Regions from separate parts of the Castellaniella ginsengisoli genome, predicted to be linked through region 2. Evidence: predicted binding sites of a transcription regulator. Region 2 holds the regulator's gene; the other holds the start of a gene.
The links. Region 2 encodes FliA, which starts transcription of late flagellar genes. Its sites were predicted from a motif close to CTAAAGTTTNNNNNNNNNNNGCCGNTA; they were not measured.
Positions count from the first base shown of each region.

Region 1: a site for FliA is predicted at 1,475-1,501, ahead of ABRZ00_RS11725 (flagellin). Genes of this name have one in related genera too.

Region 1 is NZ_CP158257.1:2,470,664-2,486,214, reverse strand. It holds gene ABRZ00_RS11730 (glycosyltransferase) at 1-401, opposite strand, end outside; gene ABRZ00_RS11725 (flagellin) at 494-1,393, opposite strand; gene ABRZ00_RS11720 (flagellin) at 1,589-2,479, opposite strand; gene ABRZ00_RS11715 (glycosyltransferase) at 2,615-6,604, opposite strand; gene ABRZ00_RS11710 (cephalosporin hydroxylase family protein) at 6,718-7,500, opposite strand; gene ABRZ00_RS11705 (metallophosphoesterase family protein) at 7,487-8,203, opposite strand; gene ABRZ00_RS11700 (ATP-grasp domain-containing protein) at 8,184-9,191, opposite strand; gene ABRZ00_RS11695 (NAD(P)-dependent oxidoreductase) at 9,188-10,069, opposite strand; gene ABRZ00_RS11690 (class I SAM-dependent methyltransferase) at 10,122-11,189, opposite strand; gene ABRZ00_RS11685 (phytanoyl-CoA dioxygenase family protein) at 11,288-12,121, opposite strand; gene ABRZ00_RS11680 (class I SAM-dependent methyltransferase) at 12,118-12,840, opposite strand; gene ABRZ00_RS11675 (WbqC family protein) at 12,851-13,606, opposite strand; gene ABRZ00_RS11670 (DegT/DnrJ/EryC1/StrS family aminotransferase) at 13,607-14,722, opposite strand; gene ABRZ00_RS11665 (class I SAM-dependent methyltransferase) at 14,719-15,551, opposite strand, start outside.
Region 2 is NZ_CP158257.1:2,286,074-2,301,624, forward strand. It holds gene fliD (flagellar filament capping protein FliD) at 1-120, opposite strand, end outside; gene ABRZ00_RS10830 (flagellar protein FlaG) at 209-619, opposite strand; gene ABRZ00_RS10835 (RNA polymerase sigma factor FliA) at 883-1,635, shown strand; gene ABRZ00_RS10840 (hemerythrin domain-containing protein) at 1,742-2,152, shown strand; gene alaS (alanine--tRNA ligase) at 2,288-4,909, shown strand; gene ABRZ00_RS10850 (sulfurtransferase TusA family protein) at 4,936-5,181, shown strand; gene rpsP (30S ribosomal protein S16) at 5,291-5,551, shown strand; gene rimM (ribosome maturation factor RimM) at 5,573-6,196, shown strand; gene trmD (tRNA (guanosine(37)-N1)-methyltransferase TrmD) at 6,265-7,065, shown strand; gene ABRZ00_RS10870 (PIG-L family deacetylase) at 7,062-8,102, opposite strand; gene ABRZ00_RS10875 (EamA family transporter) at 8,131-9,051, opposite strand; gene ABRZ00_RS10880 (methyl-accepting chemotaxis protein) at 9,420-11,465, opposite strand; gene ABRZ00_RS10885 (SDR family NAD(P)-dependent oxidoreductase) at 11,718-12,485, opposite strand; gene ABRZ00_RS10890 (alpha/beta fold hydrolase) at 12,543-13,481, opposite strand; gene ABRZ00_RS10895 (PLP-dependent aminotransferase family protein) at 13,490-14,911, opposite strand; gene ABRZ00_RS10900 (LysE family translocator) at 14,910-15,551, shown strand, end outside.

The DNA of each region.
Region 1 (15,551 bases), 180 kb from region 2:
CCACGCGGCAGAATGCGCGACACCCACTCAATGGATTCCCGGACCTCTTGCCCCTGCATGAAACGATTGTGGATCGCCACCTGGCCGATGAACGACTGACTACCCAGGGTACTCAATAAATCATGCCCGGAGACCAGCCAGTTATCGGCGTCCAGGATCAGATTCCAATCCGCCGATGAACAGGCCAGCGCCGCGTTGCGTGCGGCCGAGAAATCATTGGTCCAGTCGAAGTGATGCACCTGGGCGCCAAAACCCCGGGCTATGGCCACGGTGTCGTCCGTCGAGCCTGTATCCAACACGATCGCGTCGTCGACATATCCTTGCACGCTGGACAGGCACCGTGCCAACGTGGCCGCACCGTTCTTCACGATCATGACCAAGGCGATGGTGGGGGTTTTCATAGGCTTATCGTACCTAATAAAAAAGCCACCGGCTTACGCCAGTGGCTTCCACATGCCGGGGCGGCCGAAACCGCCCCGATCCGTTGCGCGAATTAACGCAGCAGGGACAGCATGGTTTGCGGGACCTGGTTGGCCTGGGCCAACACGGCGGTACCGGCTTGCTGCAGAATCTGAGCCCGCGTCATGTTGGACACTTCCACCGCGTAGTCGGCGTCTTCGATCCGCGAACGCGAAGCCGACAGGTTGGTGATCGTGTTGTTCAGGTTGTTAACAGTCGAGGTCAGGCGGTTCTGCACCACACCCAGCTCACTACGAGCCTTGTTGACGTTTTCCAGCATCTTGTCGACAGTGTTGATGACCTTGTGTGCATTGTTAACGGCGCTGCCTGAGGTGCCGGACCCGCCGGTCGTACCCGTGACTGTAATAGCGCCAGAGGTGTCAAAACCACCACCAGTCGCACCAGTAGTCACACCGCTCAAGAGGCCACCAGCAGCCACCGTCGCGTTGAAGGTCTTGATCTCGATGACGTCATTCGACGTCGTGTTGGAACCCACTTGGATCGTCAAGGTGCCGCTGGCTTTCAGCAGATCAGTGCCGTTGAATTTCGCGCCGTTGGCAACACGATCGATTTCCTGTAGACGCGCTGAAATTTCATCCTGGATTGACTGACGGTCAGTCGTACCATTGACGTCGTTGGCCGCCTGGACAGCCAGTTCGCGAATACGCTGCAGGTTATTGTTGATTTCGTTCAGGTTGCCTTCGGCGGTCTGGGCCAGCGAGATGCCGTCGTTGGCATTGCGGGCAGCCTGAGTCATGCCCTTGATCTGGGCGGTCATGCGGTTGGCGATGGCCTGGCCAGCGGCGTCGTCCTTCGCGCTGTTGATGCGCAAGCCTGAAGACAGGCGCTCGATAGCCGTACCCAGAGAGGACTGGGACTTGTTCAGGTTGTTCTGGGAGACCAGAGCAAGATAGTTAGTATTGATAACAGCCATGAAAGACTCCTAAGTGATTCGGCGGAGATCCGCCCGTATTGCCCAGGATGACAAACCGAGTGACCTCCTGTTCTGGCTCATTAACGGTACAAGGACAGAGAACTTTAGGGCCACCATAGAGAAAAGCCACCGACTTGCGCCAGTGGCTTTTCCACATGCCGGGGCGGCCGAAACCGCCCCGATCCGCTGTGCGAATTAACGCAGCAGGGACAGCATGGTTTGCGGGACCTGGTTGGCCTGGGCCAACACGGCGGTACCGGCTTGCTGCAGAATCTGAGCCCGCGTCATGTTGGACACTTCCACCGCGTAGTCGGCGTCTTCGATCCGCGAACGCGAAGCCGACAGGTTGGTGATCGTGTTGTTCAGGTTGTTAACAGTCGAGGTCAGGCGGTTCTGCACCACACCCAGCTCACTACGAGCCTTGTCGACGTTTTCCAGCATCTTGTCGACAGTGTTGATGACCTTGTGTGCATTGTTAACGGCGCTGCCTGCGGTGCCGGACCCGCCGGTCGTACCCGTGACAGTGATATCCGCCGCACCGGTAAAGCCACTAACAGCAGCAGCACCGCTCAAGAGGCCGCCAGAAGCCACCGTCGCGTTGAAGGTCTTAATCTCGATGACGTCATTCGACGTCGTGTTGGAACCCACTTGGATCGTCAGAGTGCCGCTGGCTTTCAGCAGATCAGTGCCGTTGAATTTCGCGCCGTTGGCAACACGATCAATTTCATCAAGACGCGCTTTGATTTCATCTTGGATTGACTGACGGTCAGTCGTACCATTGACGTCGTTGGCCGCCTGGACAGCCAGTTCGCGAATACGCTGCAGGTTATTGTTGATTTCGTTCAGGTTGCCTTCGGCGGTCTGGGCCAGCGAGATGCCGTCGTTGGCATTGCGGGCAGCCTGAGTCATGCCCTTGATCTGGGCGGTCATGCGGTTGGCGATGGCCTGGCCAGCGGCGTCGTCCTTCGCGCTGTTGATGCGCAAGCCTGAAGACAGGCGCTCGATAGCCGTACCCAGAGAGGACTGGGACTTGTTCAGGTTGTTCTGGGAGACCAGAGCAAGATAGTTAGTATTGATAACAGCCATGAAAGACTCCTAAGTGATTCGGCGGAGATCCGCCCGTATTGCCCAGGATGACAAACCGAGTGACCTCCTGTTCTGGCTCATTAACGGTACAAGGACAGAGAACTTTAGGAGGTCAGCAAAAATTTCCAGGGTACGCTACGGACGCGGCAACCAAGCCGCCACCCATTGATCCAGGAAAGCGCCTTCCAACATCCAGGACTGGCGGACCGCCGCTTGTAGAGCGTCGCCTTGTCGTGCCAGGGCCTCGGGCTCTGCCAGATGCTCTCTGACCGCTTTTTCCCAATCCTGATAGCGATTGCGCACCCGCGTTACAGGTAAATCGCAGCGATACGGTTCGATATCGGTACATATGATTGGTACCCCGCAGGCACCAAGTTCCAACAAACGCAAATTACTCTTACTGCGATTGAATTGGTTCATTTCCAAAGGCACTAGTGCCAGGTCCAAATTCAGTGCGGCCAATGCAGCGGGATATTTCGAAATTTCGACTCCCGGGTGAAATTCGCAACGAATGTCTTCTGGCTGCATGCCCATGAAAACCCAGTCGACCTCGTCTTCCATATCTTTAATCAAGGTGCGTATTACAGCCAAATCCCCGGTATGGCTATTACCACCAGCCCAACCTAGGCGCAGTTTTTTACCGGTACGCCGTTGCCCAGAAAGATTGCCCCAGACGTTTTTTGGCAAGCCGTTACAAGCCACCCTGATCTCCGGGTGCCAAGCAGAATACTCTTCAGCCAGTGCAGGCGTGGAAACCACCAGCCAATCCACCCGCTCAATTGCTCGACGCATCAATTTAATCAAATCCTTTGGCATAGCGCGTCGATGTATGCTGCGTACAGGCACATTGGGCAGATAGTCATCGAATTCAAGCAAGACTTTTGCCCCAACAGCATCCTGAATCCGCCGTATTTCATCCAAAATGCCCTGGTTACCCCAAGCACCCTGCAATATCACCACATCTGGCTGAGATCCAGCCACGTCAGTAAAATGAAAATTCCCGTCTTTCAACCCGCCTTCTAGTCGCCCTTCGGACTCCAGCGCCTGAAAAGGGTGGATGATCCGGTAGTGTCCACAACCCTGCCAGTCGCCATGCGACGCCAACACTACTGGTAGAGGTCGCCCCGGCAGCGGCCGATGAATTCGACTGGCCTCACGACTTAAACTAAAACCCGGGGACAGACGTCCAAAAGCAGGATGGTAGGAGGGGTCATCAACCAATTTTGGCAGCCATTTCGCATACAGGCGATCACTCTGCTCCAGATTCGGCAACGCATCCTGACCGAATTGCTCGGTCAGCAAGCGGGTAGCTCCACCCATATGCTTGAGCCGGACTTCAGCCGCTTGGGTAATCAGGTAGCCTGCCTGCGTCACCCGCAGGCACAAATCCGCATCACCATAAAAGACAGGAAAATCTGTTTCATCGAAACCGCCCAGTTCCTGGTAAACATCCCTGCGCATCATCATGCACGAAGCGCTGACCGCCCCGACGTTCTGGGTCGTCACCAGGCGATTCATATAGCCTTGAGTCTGATCTGATTCCCCTCGGAACCCAAACCCGACGCTGTTATCCATACCCAGTACCAGGCCGGCGTGCTGGACGCGGCCATCCAGATAATCCAAGCGTGCGCCGACTGCACCGACCTCGGGGCGCAAGGCATGACCCAACATCAAGCCCAACCACTCCGGATCGATCACTTCCGTGTCATTGTTCAAAAATAGCAGGACGTCCCCGCGCGCCTGCTTAGCGGCGAAATTGTTGATGGCTGAAAAGCTGAAAGGATGCGGCCATCGAAGGATGCGCACCTGCTCCAGACCCATCGCCTCCAACTGCTGCAGAAACTGAACCGCAGCCTTGTCCTGACTGCCATTGTCCACAATCAAAAGTTCATAGCGGGTATAGGCGGTTTTCTCCATCAGGCTTTCCACGCAAGCCCGCAGCACAGGCAGTTGATCGCGTGTCGGGATGATGATGGATACCAGGGGTTCACCCGAAATCGGATATTCCAGGCGGGATTCGCCCACCCGTCCGGTGGCTTGGATCGTGGCTGTACTGCCAATCCGATCCAGGTGAGCCTGCGTCACCGATCGCGCGTGCGATGCGACATCTGCATTTGCCAGCCAGGAAAACAACTGTTGATCCGTGTAAACAGCGACTTCGGGGATATGTCCCACCAGTTGGGGGCCGGCCTGTTCCACCAATCGCCAGGCAAGATCCTGAGCAGCCAATTGCCCATAAGCATCCTGCAGCCCCCCGACTGCCTGAACAGCGGCAGTACTGAGAATCAGATTTCGCCCCATGTAGGGATAGCTGCGCAAAAGATCCAGGTTGAAATCCGGCTTGAGCATGGGTTTGCCCGGCACGCCATCTTCGAGCATGGCCTCGTCAGCGAACCAAACCAATGGATCCGGATGGCGCAGGCGGTATTCCCCGAATAACAAAGCAGCATGGGGAAGCAATTGGTCGCCAGGATACAGTATCCAGATGAAATCTGGCGCTTGTGCTTGGCTGATCTGATCTGCAAGCGGCTGAGACCAGTGTGATTCAGCGGGCAGATACTCAAAATTGCCATCCGGCAGCGTGGCTGGCGCCGTCTTCCCGATCAGCCAAATTTTATGCAAAGGCTGGCTCTGGGCATACAGACTAGCCAGCGTTCTGGATAGGGACTCTGGCTCTGGTTCGTCGGGCAGAACCACAACCGCACCCAAAGTGCCAACATCCGGATGCGCATTCACCAAGGACTGCAGCAGCCGGATTCTGGCAGCTGATGGCGCGCGATCTTTGAACCAGTCAGCAACCGACCAAGTGGGTTGTGGAACTACGCCAGGACCCGCGGAGCCAGCGGACACAGTAGCGCCTTTCCACCGGCCTATGTCGTCCGGCAAGGTATCCTGAAATTTTGCGTTTAATTCGTCCAGCCAGGCCAAGCCTTGCGAGAGCCTATCACCGCCACGACCCGAGGCTTTTTTGTCGTCATGCTGCACATCAACATCCAGAACATCCGCACAAAAATTGCTGAAACGTCTGGAAAGTAATGTTTCGCCAATCTTCGCGCGAGACTCAAAGGCCTTGATGATATCAATGAACCACTTCAGGAAATTCGCATCAAACACCAGATCGTCGATGTTCGACGCCGCATATTTATTCAGGCCTTTCAAGCAAGCAGGATCGTCGGCGAGCCATTTTCTCAGATTCAGCAGCAAGCCACCCTGCTGAAGTTCTTGGTGAAAGCCGTTAAAAAATAGAAATTTGAACACATGTTGCGCACTTTGATAGCGTTGCTGCAGATCTTCTATAGGTGAAAATTTTCCGAGCAAGAAAAGCGCGCACTGGACCGCCGTGCTTACGCCCATGAATCTGATCATGGGCAGGCTAAGGCCAACATCCTTACACAACAACTTATAAAAACGATCGAGACTATCGCCAGTGTGCGCACCATAATGCGGATAGTGCACAAAAAACCCACGCCCAGACTCTTTGACAAAATTGCCATATGACAATCTATTTAACTCAAATAGATCCTCTGCCAACGTCATGCCAAAGATCGGGGTGGCCTTCAAATAATCGATGGCGTTATCTAGGGTGTCTCTTCTGCTGACATCATACATAGTGACTCTAGCAGAAAGCCCGTTCCAAAAGCTCATTCTTTCGACCGGGCTTTCCCCGACCATAGAGTTCTGACTTATATCCAGCAGACGATGATCCCCAAAGTCTACAAATGAAGTCCCAACTGAAACACAAGAGGCATTATTCGATTTTTTTAAAAAATCGTAACCATCCAAATAATATGTTGGAGACACGGAGTCATCATCCGCCATGATGGCAGTAAACTCAACCGATTTACTCCACTCGAAAAGAAAGTAAAAATTCTCAGTCGCCCCAATATTTTTTTTATGCGAATAAAAAATAATATACTTATTTATTTCATTCAGCTTGGCAAGAAATTCATGCTTCTCGGGGTTTTCGCTATTGTCCGCGACAAGAACAACAACATCTTCCCTGGCGACGCCACAAAATGACGCAAGAATCGACTTAACCTCCCCCCCCCATCTAAACGTAGGAATCAATATCGCACACCTAGCCGTCACGGGAATTTCTGGAAAAACAATAGATTCTTTAACCATCACCAATCTCTGAACATATGAGCCATGAAAGCTCGATCATGCCGCCAAAAAACTCAAATGATCTTTGTCTGACTTACATGTCTAAACAAAACCTTCAACTGCTGTGGTAAATATCACCCAACCCGACGCAGGAATCCTTCTCTTGCGACGGTAATCAGCAGTTTGTGCTCAATGTTCCGGTCTACTTCGAACTCGGGATGCCCCGCCAGATACTCGCGAGCCGCCGTCAACGGGCTGTTGCCTGGCCCCCAAGGGCGCCCCTCGCACAATTCCGGCGGCATGTCTTCCACCACCGTATCGAACACGACACAATAGCTGCCTACGCTGACCAGCGGCGCATACGCCTCCAGTTCAGCAAGTACATGCTCATGGGTATGATTGCTGTCCAGACTGACCAGGACACGTTGATATTTGGACGCAATGTCCTTGACCTGCGCCACCAGCGCCGGATCCACGCTTGAGCCTTGCAGCATCTGAATACGCGCGGCCATCGGGTGCGATTCGATCGCCTCGCGGTTGTGCGCCCGGATATCGATGTCGATCCCCAGTACCTGACGGGCTGGTTTCCGCGGGTCAAGTACGCGCCCCTGTTCCTGAGCTTCGCACAGATCCAGCAATGCCAGCAGCGAGGCGTTCATGATCAAGGAACCGCCATGCGCGATCCCGGTCTCGATGATCAGATCCGGCTTGATCGCCCAGATCAGCTCCTGCATGGCCACCATGTCTTGCGGATACTGGATGATTGGGCGTCCCATCCAGCTGAAATTATAGGTATAGGCGCCAGCGGCCCCCGTTTGCAGCATCCAGTCCAGGGATGCCTGCTTCAAGCTTGTATCGGCCCCCAGCCGGGCGATGTTTTGCTCGACCTCTGCCTGGAACTGTTCAATTGGATTCATGCCGCTTATTCCTGTTAATGTATTTTATCTTGTCGATGCGCCCGCCGATCTGGGCGCCGTGGTAGAGATTCTCATATAGAAAGGGTTCAAATCCTGCTTCTTTCATGGATTCGACCGTTTCTTCAATGTTGTAGGCAACACGCCTCAATTCAATCCGATCCCCATCGAAAATGGCATAAGCCGCCCGGCTGTCGCCATCCCTGGGCTGCCCGACCGAGCCCGGATTGCAATACCACTTCCCCTGCGCTACCGGCATCAGTGCCTGCACATGCGTATGCCCAGAGAACAGCCGATCGACATCCTCTGGCACCGTGTCGTCATCAATGACATAGAGATATTGATCCCGCGGGTCCTCGGGTCCGCCATGCACGAACAAAGAGCCGGATTCCCTCAAGCTGGGCAGGGAACCCTGCAGCCAGGTCAATTGTGCCGGCGTCACGATGCGTTTCTGATAATCAATGATGCTGGCCACCACCTTGGAGCGCGAACAATTCTCTTCACTGATCAGGTAGTGATCGTGATTGCCCAGAATATTGATTGCATCGTGCTGCGCCAGCAGATCAATGCATGGCCCAGGCTGCGCGTGGTACCCCACCACATCGCCCAGAGACAGGATGCGCGTGCACCCACGCGTGCGGGCATCATCCAGCACCGCGCGCAAAGCGGCCAAATTGCTATGAATATCAGACAGGATCGCGATCATAAACGATGTAATCCTCGCTATAGCGCCAGCCAATGCCATGACGGATCTCAGGCGGCTGTGGCAGGCGATTCAACACAAAGTATTCCAACGCCATTTGCGCCTCGTTGTACCCAAAGCCGGTGCGCAGGGAATTACTGCTGGAAAACCTCGGATTGACCTCCAGCAGATAGGCCTCGCCATCGTGCACCCGGAACTGGTAGTTCGTCGGCCCTATCGGTTTGAGCAAGGCATTGAAGGCAGCCACTTTTGCCTGCAGCAGGGGATGGTCGACCACCTCGGCCTGCTGCGTATTGCCGGCTGCGGACAGACGCCGGCGCATGATGATCGGCGCCACGGCCTGACCATCACCCAAGCCGAACGAGCCCACCGTGTATTCCTCGTGTTCGCTGCCCACGATACGCTGGAGCATCCACGGTTCTGCGGTCTTGCGAGTCCAGTAAGCAAAATCCTCCCGATCATGCAAGCGCACGATCCCGCGCGAGCCATTGCCCTGGCGAGGCTTGAGCAAAATCGGCGCCGCGCCCAGCGTTGCCAGGGCGTCATCCCAGCTTGCGTCGATCATCGTCGGGATGGCCGACAGACCATGGTCTTCCAAGAACAGGTGCATCAGCCACTTATCGCCGGTCAATGCAATCAGGGCACTGTGATTGAGCGCCAGCACGCAAGCACCATGCTCTTTTTCAAACATTTCCCGCTGTCCATCCAGAAACAGCATATCGACCTCAAGCCCCGGCAAGACGAGATCAATGCTTTCCTTCCTGATCAAATTCTGCCAGAAGTCCCGATATCCATCGGAGCGCTCGTCGCAGATCGGTTTTTGGACGAACACATCACACCAGTCAGGCCCTGGGGGCCGGGCGCTGCGATCCAGGCCGATGACCTTGACGGGATGGCCGCTGGCTCTCAGGCTGCGGACAATGCCCTGTCCGATGATGGCCCCCACCCCTGTCACCAACACATGAATTGGAGAAGCGTTTGTCCTGCTCATGTCACATCCAAGGGGCCAAAGGCGCCGGCGCAGCCCGTATCCCGAATCATTTTCAAGCCCTGCTCCATGCTGATTTCCGGCCACATGCCCAGGCGATCAAACAAGGCATCTCCCGCAGGCAGGTTTAAAGCGCGAAATGGCTGCTTGGCCTGTGCGATCTCGATGTGCCCACCTGAGCCAAACACGCCATAAGCACACTGCGCAATCTGCCAATAATCCAGCGACTCTGGGTGAACAATATCCCATACGCCGCTCACGCCTTCCTGCCAGGCCTGCATCAGCAGCCGAGCGGCATCGCGCACATGCAGGAAATTACGCGCGCCACCCGGTGCCGGCATATGGAGGTCCATGCCACGTGACGCATAGGCCACGATCCGTCCGAACCAGGGCTGGTGCCGGCAGCAACGTCCCTCCACATCGTAGAGTTGGGGAAACCTGAGACTGCAAAACACTCCGCCAACCTGACGCTCCATCAGCCCCCAGGCCAACACCTGTTCCCCCAGCGCCTTTGACAGCCCGTAGCTTGAGCGGCCCTGCGCTTCCACACCAGCCGTCGAAGAAAGACTGCCAGCATAAATGCATATGCCGCATCGCAACTGAAGCATCAACGCTAAGACATTAAAGCAGCCCAGCACATTGGTCATGCCATTGGCTTTTTGGCCTGCAATCGAATCTTCCGCAAAAGCGGACGCGCAATGGAAAATGACATCGACTGCCTGAACATTATCTACCTCGACGACCTGCGTTGCATCCAGATCGTACAGGATATCGCAATCCGCACTTCTCCCAATGCGCAATACCTGGGTACCAGCATCGAGCAGCTGCCGGGCCAATTCCATACCCAGCATTGAATTTGCACCAATGATGGCCGCAATCATTCTTTTCGACTCGCGTCACTCGATTGACAGAATGGACTCTGCATGATCAATCCTACAAATAAAAGAACTCCAGCGACTTTCCTTGCCATTGCTCGATTTGACCTATAACACTCTTAGCAATCACGGGATTCAAACCGACAAGCACATGGCTGACTTCGTCTGGAATATCCTGTGGCGCGACGATCGGCTTGCTCATGATCCTCTTTCCTCGAAGATATTCATTCTGGTCGACAAAGCAAGAAATCCGTTCCGGGAACATCAATAAGGTAGAAATGAAATTTCCATAGAACCCAGCTCCGTAAATCGCCATCGCGCCATCTCCCACCATCCCCTCGTATTCTTTGACTCGAGCGGCAAAGGTATTCCAATATTGCGCGATATGGAGCGCCTCCTCGCGTAGGCGAGCCAAGGCGTCTCCGTCAGGGGTGTCCATCCCAGCCCCCTCTCCGATGAAGCGAGCTTTGACTACGAAAGCCGCATCATGGATCTGCTCATCCACCTCTATCTCACCAAACCCATGTCTTTGCAGCAGATAGGCCAGGGAAGAGGCACTGAAATGATTCACATGATCCGCAACAACAAAATCAGCAACATTGTGGTACATATTAGGAACGAGGAAATAAAAAATCCCGCCAGTCTTCAGCAACCGCTTCACATTCAAAAGCGCCTGCGTCAAATCCGAAACATGCTCGAGGGCATAAAATGATAAAACAACATCCATGGTTCCAAACCAGTCGGGGTTCGGCGTATGCGTCGACCACTGAACGTCCTGGGGGAACCTTTCCCAGAAGGGAACATAGCGATCTGTGACATCGAACAGGAACGGCTTAATGCCTGAATGCCGGGTCAAGACCTTTTTCAGAGTCGCCGATTTCGCGCATCCATAGTCCAATACCCGCAACCCATCCCGAAATGATATTTTGCTCATCAGCACCGAGGCTTGATGCTCTGCTCGATATACTTTTCGTCCGTCAACGACCTTGTACAACTGATCTTCCTCATCGCTTGTCGCATTGATCTCATATTCATTCGCGTAATACTCAACCAGCGAAGGCAACTCAGAAGTTTGCACATGACCGCAATGCGAGCAAAAACGGACCTCGGTCGTACCTTCGATCATCTGATTCATCGTGGTAATTGAAGCCGTACCGAGCGATTCATACAGGGAGACAGACAGTGCGGATTCACACACATTACAGATAGCAATCATATTAATTTTCAAATAAAATTTTCAGGGAAAATTTTCTCAACATCAGAACCCGCAGTAATCGATGCCCTCCACCCGATTTCGATCCCTGTCGGCTCATTGAAGTTGAAAAACCTCGATTGAATGGACCACCTGGATCGATTGGATATATTGAACCCGGATTGATGGATCGTGAGAAAATCCATGATGATCAGATCTCCCGGCTCGGTCAGCGGCGCAACATGATCGTATGCACTCACCACTTCCGTCTCATTGCTCAACCCTATCCGGTAGGAACCTGATTTATTCGCATGAACCCCATGCCGGGTATACACACACAATCCCTTCTGATGAGACCCAGGACACACAATGACAGGTCCCAGATCACGAGTGATCGGCACCAAGGGTGTCCAAAAAACGACTCCATCCATACTTTGTGGCTGGAAAATAAACTCTTGATGCCAATGTGATCGAAACTGTTCTTCGTGGGGGTTATCGATCCGGATTCCATAGCTTCCTGCACCGATACCAGCCATATCGGTACCTCTGAGGTCACAAAATAGTGTCTCGCTCTTCTTGGAAGAGATCAATCTGATGAACGAAGGGATCTGTGTGATCAGGTCATATATTTCGGCGCCCAGATTCCGATCATTTTTGATGATATCCAGATAGGAAGCATCAAAATTGCCCTCCTCGAATGGCGGGCGCTGAATGGGAATTCCGTGACGCTTTGCGACCAATCCGATAATTTCATAAATATGCTTCTGAATCGGATTGATTTCTCTCTTTACATCATAGAAGCCTTTAATCACGAGCACCCCATCGTGCTCGAACTGCTGCTTCTGATCATGGCTGATGACGCTCACGATGGAACCACTTCCATCAGCAAGCCCACGCACAAATCGGGAAACTCAATTCCGACCTGCAGCATCGCCTGCAGATTGGCCTGCATGTCCGGCAGCGTTTTCAAGACCGCCAGAGGTAAGGGCTTGAGATAGATGCCTTCCTCATGTGTAACTGCATAACCGGCTTGCTGCAAAGCAGCCCGCAATGTGTCCCGGCAATACTGCCGCTGATGTCCCAGCGCCAAGTCATTGGCATTGAGGCTGTAGATATCGTCGATTAGCCCCAGCTCCAACCCCAGCCTGCGATTGAGCGACTTGGCGTTGGGCACCGCCACATACATGCGCCCACCCGGCTTCAGGTACTGCCGATAACGGCGCAGAATCAAATCCGGGTCATCCACATGCTCCAGGATGAAGCCCATGACAATGACGTCAAAGGGCGCCTGTGGCTCATAGTCCTCGAAGTAGCCCTCCACGATCCGGCCAGAAAATCCGGGTTGTGCGCGGCGAAACTGCTCGATGACGCTGGAGGCGCCATCGACGATGACGTGCTCAGCGCAGGCCTCGTTGAATATTTTTGCGGTAAAGCCATGCCCCAGCCCTAATTCCAACAGTCGATCCACGCGGCCCATGCGTTCGATGATCCGCTTGGGATACCAGTGCAGCATCAGGTCGTTTTCGATTTCCGTTGCGGCATTCGGTTTGTATTCCGATGCCTCGGCATTGAGATCTCGCGCCATTTTCACCTCGTTATTTCCTGTCCTGTGCCGGTGCCTGCCGTCCCACGAATGCACGCCATGGCACTGCGCGCCCGCCAATCAATTCCCGCCCTTGTCGCCCGCAGTTGGCCACCAGGTCCAAGGCGGTCACATAGGGGGTAAAGGCACCATGCTGTTGCGGGTAGGACACGCATCCGTATTCAATATAGGACACGCCCATGCCCCTCGCCTCGAATTGTTCATGATCCAGGTAATGACGCGCACCGTGGCCAGTCAAATATTGTTTGGCATGTTCTGCCGCGCATAGATCAATCAGGCGCCGCGTGCCATGACCCTCGATCGAGCCCTCCGAGGATCGCAGAAAATCGCACGCTGACTCAAGCTCGAAATAGTGCGCCAACGCCAATGTGCTGGCCATCGACAGCTCGGCCAAATTCGCCACCGGCTTGGCAAAGACGTCTGCCATCAACGTGACGGCATCATCCAGAAAAGGCGCTCTCGCATAAGCCTGCCGAAAGGCGTCCAGATGACTGCGGCGCCAATCCACGCGCTCGTCGATCTGTGTCTCGCTGATCAATTGTCCCCGGTGCTGATCTCGCAACGGCACCGTCATCCAACGGATGCCGCCCGCGGTTTTGATCTGAACCCGATTGAAAAACCCCCGTGCAAATTGCACGTCGTCGTAGAACACAAAAGCATCGGCCAAGCGGACCTGCTCCAATTGCCCCACCCAAGGAAAATACATAGGCTGAGAGACGACCACCGTTCGGCCCAGGGACTCGCGCATCTATGCTCCCTCGCCCACGCAGGCGCGGATCACGCGGCAGACGCGCGCCTGCTCGCTCGCATCCATCTCATGATAGCTAGGCAAATTGATCGCTCGCCCCGGAATCGACCAGGCATTGACATTGTCGCGCACCGGCGTGAACATGGTCATGCCCGACAAGGGCCAGAAAAACACACGCGCATCAACGTTCTCGGCGGTCAGAGCCGCCTGCAGCTTCTCTCGCGTCACCCCGGTGCGTGCGTCGAACACCACCGTCGGCATCCAGGCGCCATTGATCGTGCCAGGACATTCGGGATTCATGGATACCCCGTCCATATCGGACAAGGCATCCCGGTAGGCCGCCAGGATATCCCGCTTGCGTTCGATCAGCGCATCAATGCGCTCCATCTGCGCGCAACCGATCGCCGCCTGGATGTTGGACAATTTGTATTTGTACCCCACCGCATCCGGCCAGAACTGCTTCGTCTGCCCCCGGGCGCGACCATGATTGCTCAAGGTCAGGACCCGTTCGTACAACACGGCATCCTGGGTGACGAACATGCCCCCTTCGCCGGTGGTCATGGTCTTGGAACCATGAAACGAGAACGAGGCAAAAGCCCCCATCGTCCCCGCCCGCTTGCCGCGATAGACCGAGCCGATCGCCTCGGCGGCATCCTCGATGACGGGAATGCCGTGACGCGCGCCGATGGCCAACAGCGCATCCATGTCACACAGATTGCCATAAAGATGCACCGCTACGATGGCCTTCGTGCGCGGCGTGATGGCTGCCTCGACTCTGGCGGGATCCAGGCACCAGGTATCGGGCAAAATATCCACGAAGACCGGGGTCGCGCCCAAATGCACGATCGGCGAAACGGTGGCAATCCAGTTGGTGTCGGCCAGAATGACCTCGTCGCCCGGCCCGATCCCCAGCGCCGCCATGCCCAGGTGCAAGGCGCCTGTGCAGCTCGACGTGGCGATGGCATGCTCGGCGCCCAGATGCGCCTTGAACGCCTGTTCGAAGCGCCCAATGTATTCATAGCAGCGATCCCCCCAACCATTGGCGGCGGCATCCGTGGCGTAGCGCACCTCCAGCTCGGTGATCGATGGCTTGGTGTAGTGGATACGGGATTTCACAGGACCTCCAACTGCGGCACCGCCGTCACGAATTTCGTCCCCTGGACAGCCAGCGCCTTGTTCTGCTCCCGGACCTCCGGCGCAATATTCCACGGCAGGATCAGCACATAGTCGGGCCGCTGTTCAGCCAACGCCTGCGGCGCCAGGATCGGGATGTGGCTGCCCGGCAGGTACTTGCCCTGCTTGGCCGGCGCCGCATCGCACACGAACGGCAGCAGGTCGGGTTTCACGCCTGCATAGTTCAACAAGGTATTGCCCTTGGCCGCCGCGCCGTAGGCCGCCACGGTCTTGCCCAGTCGCTTTTGCTCCAGCAAGAAAGCCAGCAGTTCGTTCTTGACCCGGTCGGCGCGTGCCTGAAAGGCCTGATAGGTAGCCAGATCCAGCAAACCACCTTCTACTTCCGACTGCAATACGCGCTCGACTGCGGGTTGTTGCTCGAAGGCGGCGGCGGCATGGCAGCCATACACTCGCACACTGCCGCCGTGCGTGGGGAGTTCTTCTATGTCGTAGATGCGCAAGCCCGCTGCATTGAAAATACGCTGCACGGCATGAATCGACAGGTACGAAAAATGTTCGTGATAGACCGTGTCGAACTGATTGTTCTGAATCAGGCGCAACAGGTGCGGGAATTCCAGCGTGATCGTGCCCCCGGGTTTCAGGACGGCGGCCAGGCCGCGCGTGAAATCGTTGATGTCAGGCACATGCGCATAGACGTTGTTGCCGGCAATCAGGTCAGCCTGGCGACCTTCATCGGCCAGCCGACGGGCCAGCGCCTCGCCGAAGAACTCGCGCAGCACCGGCACGCCGATCGCCTCGGCGGCGGCGGCCG
Region 2 (15,551 bases):
TTCCGCCGCCGTCTGCCTGCTCTTGATGGTGTTCAGGACCTGGCTTTCGTTATTGCGCAGCTTGTCGAGCAAGTCCGTGAGGGGCAGGCCGGACAGACCAAGAGAAGAAATTGATGCCATGATGTGGTTCTCCGTTCAGCCAATTATGCCCCGTTTCTGCGGCGGCAAAGGCGATTCATAGGGTTGAATTTCGTTTCTGTTCAGAGGGTCAGGCCTGGGTATCCACCCCGGAGCCTTGAAGCTGGACGATCATTTTTGCGACCCGCAGGACGGCTTCGGACGGGATCGTGCGCAAGACGTCGCCGGTTTCGCTGTCGACGATCGAGACGACCAGCCGTTGGGCGTCCTCGTCCATCTCGAAGCGCATGCCGGTGGACCAGGCCTTGAGGCTGTTGTTGACCGACTCAAGCGCTTTTTCCAGGGAAGACTTGGGCGGCTCGATGATCTGCTGCCCGCCGAGTTCGCGCGCATCGGCCTGCTTCTTGAAGCGGCCCGATTGGGCGTCGTCGGCGGGCGTGACCTGGACGGCCGGCTCTGGCTGGGCGGCCGGGCGTTCGGATACGGGAGCCGCCAGACCCAGGCTTGAGGATGCCAGTTGGTTTCCAATGGGATGAATCATGCGTGCTCCTGTCCGGATGGCTTGTTCTGGCCAGGAAGCGCCCGGGGTTTGACTCCCGGATCGGACGCAACCTGGTTTTTCACTCAGGCATAACGGCGGAATTCGGAAAAACTTTAGGATTCTTTCTCTGGAAGGGCGGGCCGCCGCATCCCCGAGGGGGGGTCGAGCGGGAAATCACGGGGAAAAGCCGCGTACCTTGGAAAAACATCCGCGGCATTCCTAGGGCATACTTGCATTTTATGACGTGTTTCACGGATTGTGCGATGCCTCTTTCCGAGGACCAGTTGATCGCTCGCCACGCGCCGCTGGTGCGCCGGCAGGCTCTGGCGTTGATCGGCAGGCTGCCGGCCAGCGTCGAACTCGATGACCTCATGCAGGCCGGCATGATGGGGCTTCTCGACGCGGTGAGGCGCTACCAGCAGCAGGCCGATGCCCAGTTCGAGACCTACGCGGTCACGCGGATCCGCGGCGCCATGCTCGATGAGCTGCGCAGCCAGGATTGGCTGCCACGCAGCGTACGCGCCAAGGCGCGCAGCATCGAGGAGGCCATCCAGGTCTTGCGTCATCGCCTGCTGCGTCCGGCAACCGAGACTGAAATCGCCGAGGAAATGGGCCTGAGCCTGGCGCAATACCAGACGCTGCTCGAAGAAGCGCGCGGCGTTCAGGTGCTGATGTACGAAGACTTGGCGCAGCATCGGGAAGATCACGATGGCGAGGGCGCGCTGGATGCCTCGGTGGGAGGGGCGGCCGGCAGCCCCCTGGACTGGTTGATGCGCGAAGGCCTGCGCGCCGCGTTGATCGAGGCGATCCGCAATCTGCCGGAGCGCGAGCAACTGCTGCTGTCGCTGCAGTTCGAGCAGGATTTGAACCAAAAGGAAATTGCCGCCGTCCTGGAGGTCACGGAAGGCCGGGTGTCCCAGTTGCGGTCCCAGGCCGTGGCGCGCATCCGGGCCTGGCTGTCCAGCCATTCCTGGGAACCCGACGCCGACTCCGACGACTACGAACATCTGCTGTAGGGCGGGCCCGCGGGCCTGCGGCCGCCTTGCGTCGCTTATAAGATTTATTTAAAATACATCTTATGCGGCACAAACTGCCGAACCACAATGGCGAGGGAATCTCTTCATGAATATCGATCGTTTCAAACACCAGCACGTCGAAATCCTCAGCGGCATCAGTTTGCTGCGCCGGTTGTCCCATCAAGGGGTCTCGGATCATGCGGTGGATATCGCCCATGAACTGAAAACGCTCGCTCAGGTGGTGATTCAACACCTGGCGATCGAAGACCGCATCCTGTATCCCTCGCTGGAGCAAAGTGGCAATGAGCGTATGGCGCGCATGAGCGCGGATTACCAGAACGACATGAAAGGCATCGCCAATGCCTTCATCAATTTCGCCCGCCGCTGGGCCAATGCCACGATGCTGACGCGCAATCCCGAGGGTTTTCGCGCCGAGGCCAATACCGTGCTGAAGAATGTGCACGATCGCATGCTGCGCGAGAATCGCGAGTTCTATCCGGCCATCGAGGCGCTTTAGGCGCGCCCCGGACGGCGGAGCGCCGCGCGGAGGGCAAGCCATTGCATCTATAATGCTCGGCTCGGGAAGTTCCGATTGGATTTCCCGCGCGCTCGCGCAGCGCGTTCCCGGCTTTCCCCCTTCGCGGCCAAACGAATGAAAACCTCCGAGATCCGTCAGAAATTCCTGTCCTTTTTCGAATCCAAGGGACACCAGATCGTTCCGTCCTCGCCGCTGGTGCCGGGCAATGATCCGACGCTGCTGTTCACCAACGCCGGCATGGTCCAGTTCAAGGACGTCTTCACCGGCAAGGACACGCGGCCCTATCATCGGGCGACCACTGCGCAGCGCTGCGTGCGCGCCGGGGGCAAGCATAATGATCTGGAGAATGTCGGCTACACCGCCCGGCACCATACATTCTTCGAGATGCTGGGCAATTTCAGCTTTGGCGATTATTTCAAGCGCGATGCCATCACGTATGCCTGGACGCTGCTGACCGAAGTCTACGGTCTGCCCAAGGAAAAGCTCTGGGTCACTGTCTATCAGGAAGACGACGAAGCCTACGACATCTGGGCGCAGGATATCGGGGTTCCTCGCGAGCGCATCATCCGCATCGGCGACAACAAGGGCGCGCGCTACGCCTCGGACAATTTCTGGCAGATGGCCGACACCGGCCCCTGCGGCCCCTGTTCCGAAATCTTCTACGATCATGGCCCCGACATCTGGGGCGGCCCTCCGGGATCGCCCGAAGAGGACGGCGACCGCTATATCGAGATCTGGAACCTGGTGTTCATGCAGTTCGAGCGCGATGCCCAGGGAGTGATGCATCCGCTGCCCAAGCCTTGCGTCGATACCGGCATGGGGCTGGAACGTATTTCCGCCGTGATGCAGCATGTCCATTCCAATTACGAGATCGACTTGTTCCAGAGCTTGATTCGCGCCGCCGCGCGCGAGACCGGCTGCCCGGACCTGGCCGACAATTCCCTGAAGGTCATCGCCGACCATATCCGCGCCTGCGGCTTCCTCGTGGTGGACGGAGTCATTCCCGGCAACGAGGGGCGCGGCTACGTATTGCGCCGCATCATCCGGCGCGCACTGCGCCATGGGCACAAGCTGGGCCAGAAAGGCCTGTTCTTCCATCGGCTGGTGGCCGATCTGGTCGAGCAGATGGGCGAGGCCTATCCCGAGCTTGCCGCCCAGCAGGCCCGGGTCGAGCAGGTGCTGCGCCAAGAGGAAGAGCGTTTCGGCGAAACCCTGGAAAACGGCATGCGCATCCTGGAATCGGCCCTGGCGACTGTGCCGGCTGGCCGGGCGCTGGATGGCCAGACGCTGTTCACGCTTTACGATACCTATGGTTTTCCGGTGGATCTGACGGCCGATATCTGCCGCGAACGCGCCATTGCGGTCGACCTGGAAGGCTTCGAGCGGGCCATGGAGCACCAGCGCGAACAGGCGCGTGCCGCCGGCAAGTTCAAGGCGAGCGCCGACCTCAGCTACGATGGCGTGGATACCCGGTTCGATGGCTACGAGCATCTTGAGGGGCAGGGCACGGTGACGGCCCTGTATGTGGACGGCACGTCGGTCGCCACGATCACCCGGGGGCAGGATGCCGTGATCGTGCTGGATGCCACGCCGTTCTATGCCGAATCCGGCGGGCAGGTGGGCGATACGGGCCAGATCCGCAGCGATTCGGCCCGCTTCCAGGTTGCCGATACGCAAAAGATCCAGAGCGCGGTCTTTGGCCATCACGGCCGCTTGGCCGAGGGAACGCTGTCGGTGGGGGATGCCGTGCACTCCCAAGTCGATGGGCGGCGCCGTGCCGACACGATGCGCAATCACTCGGCGACCCACCTGATGCACAAGGCTTTGCGTCAGGTGCTGGGCGAGCACGTGCAGCAGCGCGGTTCCCTGGTTGATCCGGACAAGACCCGCTTCGACTTCGCCCATGATGCGCCCATGACGGCCGAGCAGATCGCGCGGGTGGAAGGCATCGTCAACGACGAGATCCTGTCCAACCAGGCGGTGCGGACGCAGCACATGGCCTACGACGAAGCGGTGGCCGGCGGAGCCATGGCGCTGTTCGGCGAAAAGTACGGCGATACGGTGCGGGTGCTCGACATCGGGTTCTCGCGTGAACTGTGCGGCGGCACGCATGTGGCGCGCACTGGCGATATCGGCTTGTTCAAGATCGTTTCCGAAGGCGGCGTGGCCGCCGGCATCCGCCGCGTCGAAGCGGTGACCGGGCGCAACGCCTTGGCTTGGGTGCAGCAGACGCGCGAGACGCTGGACCAGGCGGCCGGGCTGCTCAAGACCCAGCCCGCCGAGGTGCCCGACCGCATTCATGCGCTGCAGCAGCAAACGCGCCAGATCGAGCGTGAGCTCGGGCGCCTGCAAGACAAACTGGCCGCCGCCGCGGGCTCCGACCTGGCCGGCCAGGCAGTGGACGTCGCCGGCGTGAAGCTGCTGGCCGCGCGGCTGGCGGGTGTGGATCCCAAGGCCTTGCGCGGCATGGTCGATCAGCTCAAGTCGAAGCTTCCGGGCGCGGTCATCCTGTTGGCCGCCGTGGCCGATGATAAGATCAGCCTGGTGGCGGGTGTCAGCCCCGAGTTGACGGCGCGCGTCAAGGCCGGCGACCTGGTGGGCTCCGTCGCCGTTCAGGTGGGCGGCAAGGGCGGTGGCCGGCCGGACATGGCCATGGGGGGAGGCTCCGACGTGGCTGCGCTGGACGGCGCCCTGGCCGGTGTGCGGGCCTGGCTGGCCGAGCGGCTGGGTGCATGAACCCGGGCACAGAGCCAGGAATCGATATGAGCGAAGACATTCCGCGTACGGATCAGGAAATCGATGCCCGGGGCTTGAATTGCCCTTTGCCTATCCTGCGCACCAAGAAAGCCTTGGCTGGATTGGAGAGCGGCCAGGTGCTGGCCGTGCTGACCACCGACCCGCATGCGGATCGGGATTTTCAGGCGTTCTGCCAGCAGACCGGCAATGCTTTGCTGGCGCAGCAGACGCGCGGCGATGATGTTCGGGTGCATTACGTCCGGCGTCGTTGATGTGTTGTTTTTCACGGTTTTCGCAGGCTGTTCATTCGCATCCATTGCGAAGACGGCCTGACTGATGCTAAAATTTTGCGTTTTTCACAGCATTTTCAAAGGATTATCAATGGTTGTGATTCGTCTGGCCCGCGGCGGCTCGAAGAAGCGTCCCTTCTACAATGTCGTTGCTGCCGATTCGCGTAATCGCCGCGATGGCCGTTTCATCGAACGCGTGGGTTTTTACAATCCCGTCGCCGGTGAAGGTCAGGAAAATCTGCGCCTGGCCCTGGATCGCGTCCAGCATTGGGTGGACAACGGTGCCCAGTTGTCCGACACCGTGGCCCGCCTGGTAAAGGATTATTCCGCCAAGGTCGCCTCCGCCGCCTGATCGCGGATCGTCGTGCCGACGATGGCCGATGCCGTGTGCGTGGATGCTGTACCGCCGGACGACCTGGTCGAGGTCGGCCGGGTGGTCTCGGCCCATGGCGTGCGCGGTTGGCTGAAAATACAGCCTTATTCGCCCCAGGCGGACGCGCTGAAGGGGGCGCCGGTCTGGTGGTTCAAGGCGCCTGAGCCCGTTCTGGGAACAGGCGCTTCAGTGCGTCCGCGCAACCTGAAGATTCGTGCCTGCCGCCGTCAGGCGGGGCGGTTCCTGGTCGCCCAGGTCGACGGGATGAACGACCGCAATGCGGCTGAATCCTTGCAGGGCCATACCGTCTGGGTGCCACGCGCGGCGTTTCCCACAGCGGGCGATGGCGAATATTATTGGATCGACCTGATCGGCTGTGATTTCCATGGCATCGGGGATGACGGTCCTCAGTGCCTCGGGCGGGTCGACCAGGTGCTGGACAACGGCGCCCACGCCGTGCTGCAGGTTGCACTGGGCGCGCCGGACGCCGATGGCGTTTTTCATGCGCTGGTCGACGCCCGCAACCGTCCGCGCCACATCCTGGTGCCCTTTGTCGCGGCGCATGTGCAGCATGTCGATCTCGAGGCTCGCCGGATCGACAGCGACTGGCCCGCCGATTTCTGACACGGCGCATCCAGCAGCGCGCTTGCGTGCCGTGCGCTGCTTCCGGTCCTTCTTTTCCGAGTCGTGCCATGCGCTTTGATCTGATCACGCTGTTTCCCGAGATGTTCGCCGCCGTGCGCGATCAGGGCGTGAGCGGCCGGGCGCATGCCCGGGGGATCTGGTCCCTGGAGACCTGGAACCCGCGCGATTTCACGTCTGATGTGCATCGCACGGTGGATGATCGTCCTTATGGAGGCGGTCCGGGCATGGTGATGCTGGCCGAACCCCTGGCCTTGGCGGTCGAGGCCGCCCGCGCCGCCCGCCTGAAGGCGGGGGCGGATGCGGTGGGCGCGCCGGCGCCTGTCGTGCTGTTGTCGCCGGCGGGTTGTCCGCATGATCAGGCGCGCGCCCAGCGCTGGGCGCAGGAGCGGGGCGCCATTTTGATCTGCGGCCGCTACGAGGGCATCGACCAGCGCTTCATCGACCGCTATGTGGACGAGGAGGTGTCACTGGGGGATTTTGTCTTGTCGGGCGGCGAACTGGGGGCCATGGTCTTGATGGACAGCGTGGTGCGTCTGCTGCCCGGGGTGCTGCACGATGCCGAATCCGCCGTGCAGGACTCTTTCAATCCCGCCCTGAGCGGCCTGCTGGACAGTCCGCACTATACGCGCCCCGAGGCTTGGCGAGGCGACGCGGTGCCCGAACCCCTATTGTCCGGACACCATGCCCGAATCGCCATCTGGCGGCGGGAGCAATCCCTGGCGTTGACCGCGGCCCGGCGGCCGGATCTGATCGCGCGCGCGCGCGCCGCCGGTCTCCTGGACGCTCGCGATGAGCGTGTCCTGGAGCAGGCTGCACGGATGGAGAAACCCGCCGACGGCGGCAGCTAGCGTTGCCCGCTTGAGGCGCCGGGGTCGGCCTGGGCCTGGAGCGCCTGCCCGGCGGGTTGCGCATAATACTGCCGTCCTACCCAGAGCGCTTCCGGCCCGCCCGGGGCCGAACAATCGGCCCCGGGCGGGCAGAGCCGGGTGTCGTCCCGCATGTAGCGCAGGAATATCATTGTTTTGCGAGCCGTCTGGACGGCGTCCAGGTTGGCTTGCCGCTCTTGGGTGGGATAGTTCAGATAACGCGTGCGGGAATAGTCGCCCGGCGCGAGCGCCATGGCGTCCTCGACCAATCGGGCGCCCGCAATATGGTCGGGATGGTCATGCCCCGCACAGCGCCAGCACAGCGACCGGTAGGGAATGGTGATCGAGGGATCCATCAGGCGGATGGCTTGGGGGCGTTCCTGGCGGATCAGTCCGGCCAGCAAGCGAACCAGTTCGTCGCGCGTATAGGTGCTGGGATGAGGCGCATAGGATCGCACGCGGGCGTGGGGCACGGATTCCACCCGGCTCATGGGCGTGAGGCTGCCCCAGCCGTCGCCCAGCCAGGGATCGGGCAAGCGCAACATGATGAGCCGCACGCGCGGGTGGGCGCGCAAGGTGTGGCGCACCAGGGTGTGCCGCCCGACGGTCAGTCCATCGGTGTTCCAGGCATCCGCCGTGCCGGCCATATCGGCATAGGCGGCCATGATGCCGCGCTCGCGCGCCAAGGTGTAGCCCAGGCCCTCGCCCCGGTCGCCGGCTGTCAGATAGACCGTATGCACGCAGCGTCCCGCGCGGATGGCGTCGTCCTGGTCGGGATTCATGAACAGCAGGTCGTCATCGGGATGGGCCACGAAGCTCAGAATCTTGCCTGCCGGGCAATCCGCGCGGGCGGGCGTGGCGGGTTGTAGCGTGGCTTTCGGCGCGGCCTGCGGCTCTGCCGGCAGGGTGGCGCGGGCGGCTGAAGACGGGGCCAGTGCCAACAGGCACAGGATCGGCGCAAGCAGACAGCGGCGCGTGCGCGGGAGCGGAAAACCGGGCGCTGAAGAAAGGGCGGGCATGTGAGGGACTGGGTGAAAGAGGAGGGCGTCAGCGGCGCCGCGAATAGGCCAGGATGACAATGCAGGCCAGCACGATCAGCCCGCCCAGCAATTGGCGGCCGTTGAAGGCCTGGTCCAGGAGCAGCCAGCCCAGGATCAGGCTGGCGACGGGTTCGGCGTTCATGACCGGGGCGTTGCGCGGCATGTCGAGCCGGGGCATGAGGATGAACAGGGTGCAGAATCCTGTGGCGTAGCACAGCGACAGGGCCGCCAGGGCGGCCCAGCCGGCCCAGCCGTCCGGAACGCGCATGCCGCCCGGCATGACATCGGCCATGCCTGCGGCAAGCATGGCGCAAAAAACGATCAAGATCGTGTACAAGCTGCGCACCGGGCCCGCCAGCGAGGCGAGCCGGTGCTCGGTGATCCACAAGGCGCAGGCGAAGAAGCTGGCGCTGCCGAAGGCCAGCAGAACACCGGCTGCCCAGCGGGCGCTCAAGGAAACGCCGCCGCCCAGCAGGCCGGGCAGATCCAGGACCAGCGCCAGCCCCGCCAGAATCAACCCCATCAGCAGACTGGCCCGGCGGCTCGGACGAGGGCCGCCGAGCGCCCAGGTCAGCAGGGCGAACAACAGGGGGAACAAGCTGTTGATGAGCAGCGCCAGGGCGACCGGAATGCGGGCCACGGCGGAGTACAGGCAGAAGCTCTGCAGGGCGATCAACAGGCCGAGCAGGGCCTGCCAGGCGCTCAGCCGCATCGGCAGGCCCAGGCTCTGCCGGCGCCACAGCACGATGCCCGACAATGCCAGCAGGCTGGCGCCTGCCCGGCAGAGGATGCCCAGCAGGACGCCTGCGCCGTCATCGAAGGCGATGCGCGCGGCGATGTGGTTGGAGGCGAAGATCGCGCTGACGAGGATGAGAATGCCGACCGCCAGGTGGCGAGGCAGGGAAAAGGGTGCGGAGGCCGGGGTCATGGGCGCGGATCGGCCGGTGCGAAAAACCGGGCATCGTGCCGGGAGATCGGATTCGCGCGGAAGGCGGACGCAGTCCTCGGGGGAAGGGGCGTCGCGGCGCGATCGCCGGGAGGGCCGTACGGCGCCGGCCGGACAGGCCGGAAAAGGCGTTCTGCTTGAAACATGAGCGGATGGGCGCAACCGGTGCGCGGATCGGAGTGGATCCGGGGGCGGAAGAAGCGCCTGCGGTGGCAGCCGCAGACTGACAAGAAATTTTACGAAACAAGCGCCTGAAAGTTAAGACTTCAGTCGGGCGGACGGCGAATACCGCCGCCCGTGTGTCGCAAGCCGGACACAGGGACGGCGGCGCACGCGCGGGCCGGCGGGGCTCAGGAACGGGCGGTCAGCAGGCGGGGCGCCTGGAAGCGCGGCTGAGGCGTTCGCGGAGAATCCGGCTGCCGCTGCGTGTCGGGCGTGGCGGGCGTGTCGAGCCGGAAGAAAGCGACCAGATCGACCAGGGTGTCGGCCTGCTCCTGCAGGCTGCCGGCCGCGGCGGCCGATTCCTCGACCAGGCTGGCGTTCTGGCGGGTGACGTCGTCCATCTGCGTGATGGCGATGTTGATTTCCTCGATGCCGGTGGTTTGCTCGCGGCTGGCCGCGCTGATCTCGCCCATGATGTCGGTGACGCGGTGGATGCCGTCAACGATGTCCTGCATCGTGGCCCCGGCGCGCGCGGCCTGCTCGTTGCCCTTGGCGGTCGATTCCACCGAGGCGTCGATGAGGCCCTTGATCTCTTTGGCGGCGCCCGCCGAGCGCTGGGCCAGCGCCCGGACTTCGGCGGCCACCACGGCGAAGCCGCGGCCCTGTTCGCCTGCGCGGGCGGCCTCGACGGCGGCGTTCAGCGCCAGGATGTTGGTCTGGAAGGCGATGCTGTCGATCACGCCGATGATGTCGGCGACCTGCTGGGACTTGGCGTTGATCTCGCTCATGGTGGAGACCAGTTCTGCGACGATGGCGCCGCCGTCGGTGGCGGTTCCGCCGGCCGAGGCGGCCAGGGTGTTGGCCTGCTGGGCGTTGTCGGCGTTCTGGCGTACGGTGGCGGTGATCTGCTCGGTGGTGGCGGCGGTCTCGGCCAGGGAGCTGGCCTGCTGCTCGGTGCGCGAGGACAGGTCCAGGTTGCCGGCGGTGATCTGCGCCGAGGCCGAGGCGATGGCGTTTGAGCCGGCACGGACCTGGCTGACGATATCGGCCAGGCGGTCGCGCATGTCCCGCAGGGCGAACAGCAGGCTGGTACGATCCTGGGCTTTCAGTTCGATGGGCACGGCCAGATCGCCCGTGGCGATCCGGTTCAGGAGCGCCGTGGCGTAGGCCGGCTCACCGCCCAACTGGCGCAGCAGCGCCCGTGTGATGAAGTAATTCGCCAGGCCCGCCAGCAGGCTGAGCAGCACGATGCCCCCGGCCAGCAGAACGCGGGTGCGCGACAGACTGCGGGCGCGGTTGTCCAGCACGGATTCAAGCTGCGCCAGCGCGACCTGATTAAGCTGGTACTGGGCGTCGATCGCCTGCGTGTAGCGGGCAAAGAAATCAGTGCTCGGGAATCGCAGTGCTTCAGCCTGGAGGATTTCCTTCTGGGCCAGTTCGATGGCCGTGCGGGCTTCCCGGAGCGCTTTCTTGCCGGGTTCGGCCAGGCTGGCGGCCAGCTCCGGGAACTGCCGGATGGCACTTTCCAGAGCGTCGTTCAGGCTGATGTAGTGCTCTTCGGCGCGATTGATCAGTACCGTGATTCGCAGCCGTTCGGCATCGGACGCCTCATGGCGGGTCAATAGGCCCGATCCGAAGCCGCGGGCCTGGCCGAACAATTCCGTCAGCATGGGCACCTGGTTCAGCGCCGTATCGATCAGGTAGTAGCCTTGAGCCTGCGGGTCGAAACTCAAGCCGTAGTGTTGCAGCAGCAGGGATTTCACCCGAAGCAGGCGGGCGATCAGTTCGACGTGGGCCTGGAAGCTGTCGGCGGGCGCAAGGCTTTTTCGGGCGACCTGGGCGGCGAGGGCGCTCCAGCCTTGACGGACTTCTTGCCAGGCGGCCAGCAGCGCGGGCGTTTCGACGCTCTTGGTCAGCGCTGTGTCCAGCGCCTCGAAGGCGCGGTCCGTTTCGGCCTGCAGGGCCGAGCGCCGGACTTCGGCGGATGTTTCGCCGTTGAGTGTGATCATGGACAGGCCGCGATGCTGCTGCGTCAGTTGCAGGGTTTTCATCAGGAGACGCATGGGCTCCAGGCCGCTGGATTCCAGCTCGGTTGCCCGGATGGTCTTGCCGGATTCGTTGACGTACAGGCTGAAGGGGATGGCGACCAGTACGACGCCGAACAGCGCCAGCACGGCGAATTTTTGCCAGAGGCGAAGCCTGTTCAGGAGGGTATCGAGCGAGCTTTGTTTCATGGAGGCCTTCCGGTCAATCCGGCAGCCGGGGAGCGGCGCCGACGATGGCTCAGTGCGTCAGCGATTGTAAAGTCGGCCCTGCGGAAGAAGGCGGATTTTCCCGGTGATAACCAGGAAGATTGAATGGTTTTTAATCTGGATCAATGATTCTGGATGCCGCTTTCCCGATCCGGGGGCGAGACGCCCCCGGAAAGTGGGCCTGACGGGGAATGGTGCAGGCCTCTCAAAGCGCAGTGACCGGATCGGGGGCGATTAAAGGCCTCCAGCGCAGGCCAGCGTCGTCCCCGTCACGTACGAAGCCGCCGGGGAGGCCAACCAGACGATGGCTTCGGCGATTTCGGCCGGCTCCGCCAGGCGGCCCATGGGGATTTTGGGCGCGATGCGGGCGGGCCGGCCCGGTTCGCCCGCGGTGGCATGGATTTCCGTCAGGGTGCTGCCTGGAGCCAGTCCGCAGACCCGGATGCCCTCGGCGGCCACTTCCTTGGCCAGGCCAAGGGTGAAGGCCTCCAGCGCGGCCTTGCTCGCCGCGTAATGCACGTATTCTCCAGGACTTCCCGTCCGGGCCGCGACCGAAGACACATTGACGATCACGCCCGGCACGCCATGGCGTCGGAAATTCGCCAAGGCTTCACGCGCGCATTGCAGCGCGCCCAGCACGTTGACCCGGAACACGTGTTCGATGGTGCTGTCGGTCGTGTCCGTAAAGGAGCCGATCGGCCCCGTGATGCCGGCATTGTTGATCAGGCCATCAAGCGGCCCGACCTCCGCGTCGATCCAGTCGAACATCCGCCGGATGTCTTCGCTGCGGCCGACGTCGGCCTGGATGATGAAGGCCCGGCGTCCGAGGGCGCGGACCGATGCCGCTACGGACTGTGCCGCGTGTTCGTCGCGGACGTAGTTCAGGACGACGTCGCGGCCCAGGCGCGCGGCGGCCAGGACCGTCGCCGCGCCAATGCCGCGCCCGGCGCCGGTGATGAGCAAGGTGTTGGCCCGCGGGGCGCCGGGATGTCGGTCATTCATGGTCTGGTTCCTTTTGAGGCATGCGTTCGCAGCAATCGGGTGGGGGGCCTGCGCGATTCAATCGCCGGCCGGCATGATCTTCAACCGCCCGGCGGGTTTTTCGGGCAAGGCCGCGTGTCGCAGCCATTCCAGGGCATAGGGCCATAGAATGTCGCGGAAGCGTTCGTGAAAGAATGCGAAGTGGCCGATTGCGTCCAGCCCGACATCCTGCGGGGCAAGCCGCAGGTGGCTGCGGCGGCTGGCGGTGTAGTAGCGCAGCAGGCGGTCCAGCGCCGCCTCGGTCCCATAAGGGTCGTCCTCGGCTCCCAGCGCAAGTATCGGGGCGCTGATCGTTCGGAAATTGAGGGCCAGTTGGGGCGCTTGCGGCTGGCCGGTCTCCGTGCAGCGGCCTCGGCGCACGGAATCCTCGAAGCGCGGCGTCATGCGCGCCCAGTCCAGGGCCACCCCCTTGGGCGTATCTTCCATCCATCCCAGCCGTTTGGCGGGCACATGGCCCAGCAGCCGGGCCAGGAGCGGCATCAGGATGTGCCATTTCAAGAACATGCCGCGCCGTTTCTCTGCCTGGTAGTCCCGCCAGTAGGCGTACTGGGCGCCCATGGTGAAAATCCTGCGCACGCGATGCGCCGATGGCGCAAGCCCGATGACGAAGCCGCCGACGGAGTGCCCGACGACATCGATGTCCTGGCCCGGGAAGCGCTGCATCGCATACCTTAGAACGCCCTCGAAGTCGTGCTCTCCCCAGTCGATCCAATCGGCCTGGAAGCGGCGCAGAGAGCCCCGGCGCGATTCGCCGATGCCGCGATAATCGTAAGACAGGACATCCCAGCCATGGCCGTGCAGGTACTCTGCGAACCGCGCGTAATACCGGCAGCGCACCGAGGTGGCGGGGTTGATGATGGCGACGGGCGCGGGGGCGCCCGCGGCTTGCGGACGGCGCCATAGGAAGCCTCCCAGCGGGTAACCGTCGGTGGCGGGGATAGAGAGGGCTTCAGGCATATCGCGTTTCATCGAGGGGTGTCGAGCATCGCGCCGATGGCCTCGCCGATTTTGCGCACCGCCCATTCCGTACGCGCAGTGAAGACCGAGGCATGGCTCAAGCGCATGCAATTCCTGTATTTTCCCGTGGCGGAGAAAATGTTCCCATGCGCAATCACGATGCCGTTGTCCCGCAGCATGGCATCGAGCGCATGGGAATCAAAGGATTCGGGCAGTTCGACCCAGAGCGTGAAGCCGCCCTGCGGGTGGCTGATGCGGGTTCCTTCGGGAAAGTAGCGCCGCACCCACTCGGTCATGACATCGCGCTGGCGTTGGTATTGGCGCCGCATCCTGCGCAAGTGCGCCGGGTAATGCCCCTTGCGCAGGAACTCCGCGACGGCAATCTGCGGCAAGGGCGCGGTCGGCCCCGAACTGGTGTATTTCATGCGCAGCACTTTGTCGAAGTAGCGGCCCGGCGCGATCCAGCCCACCCGCAGTCCGGGCGCCAGCGTCTTGGAAAAAGAACTGCACAGCAGGACCTGGCCATCCTCGTCGAGCGCCTTCAGGGCATGGGGCCTGGGCCAGCCATAGACCAGATCGCCATAGATGTCGTCTTCGATGATGGGCACGTCGTAGCGGCGTGCCAGCCGGATCAGGCCCAGCCTGCGGTGTTCCGGCATGGTGTAGCCCAGGGGGTTGCTGGCATTGGGAATCACCTGGATGGCCTTGACGGGCCAGCGTTCCAGCGCGAGTTCCAGGGCCTCCAGGCTGATGCCCTGGACGGGGTCCGAGGGAATCTCGAAGACCTGGACGCCGGCTTCCTTGAGGATCTGCATCATGCCGTGATAGCTGGGTGATGCGATGGCCACGATATCGCCCGGTTCGCACAGGGCCCGGACTGCGCACGACAGCGCTTCCTGGCACCCGGAGGTGACGATCAGCGCCTCGGGGGCGACCTGATAGCCCGCGTCCACGGCCAGCCGGGACAACTGCACGCGCAGGGCGGGAACGCCTTGCATGTCGTTGTACTGCAGGCTGTCGATGCCAGCGCGGCGGCCCTCCCGGGCAAGGGCCGCCTGCAGGGGCCGCAGGCTGGGGCTTTCGACGTCCGGCATCCCCCGGCCCAACTGGATGGTTTTGCCTTCGCGTTCCAGATCCAGCAGATCCTGGACCTGCCCCCAGTCCGACACGTCGATCGGCCGCAGGGTGGGCTTGCCCATCCTGGGCAGGGACGGCGCGGGCCGGGTGCCGGGCACGTACCACCCGGAGCGGGGGCGCGCCTCTGCCAGACCGGCCATTTCCAGCCAGCGGTAGGCCTGCTGGACGGTCGTCAGGCTGACGCCGTGTTCAGTACTGAGCGCCCGGACCGAGGGCAGGCGGCTGCCGGCCGCGTACAAGCCTTGTTCGATCCGGCTGCCCAAGGTATCGGCAAGCGTGAGGTAACGGCTCATGTCGGGCGTGGTTCCAGCGATGAAGTCCCAGGGATCGCCTATTACTGTAGGGCGAGTCCGGCAGGGCAAAAAGATACAGATTCGTGGATTTATTCAAATTCAGCGCTTTCATTATCCAATGTGTATCCAAAAAATGAGTAATGACTGTGTATTCAATACACAAGCGCGATCCGTGAAGATGGTGTGGACGGCCCAGGGGGGCCGAACTGCCTGTCAGACCGGAACGCCCATGCCGCCCACCGACCTGCTGCTTGCCTTTTCGCTGTTCGCGCTGATTTCTTCCATCACGCCCGGGCCAAACAACACCATGCTGCTGGCTTCCGGCGCGGCATTCGGATTCCGCCGGACCGTCCCGCACATGCTGGGCGTGACGGGCGGTTTTTTCCTGATGGTGCTGTGCATCGGCATGGGATTCGGCGCCTTGTTCAGGGCCTTCCCAGAGCTGTACGAGTGGCTGCGCTACCTGGGGGCGGCCTATCTGATCTACCTCGCCTGGAGGATCGCCGGTGCATCGCCTGGCATGAGGGGCGACGGCGGCTGCGACGCGGGTCGGCCGCTGGGTTTTTTCGGGGCGGCCGCCTTCCAGTGGATCAACCCGAAGGCCTGGACCATGGCCGTCGCCGCTGTCGGCGCTTATGCG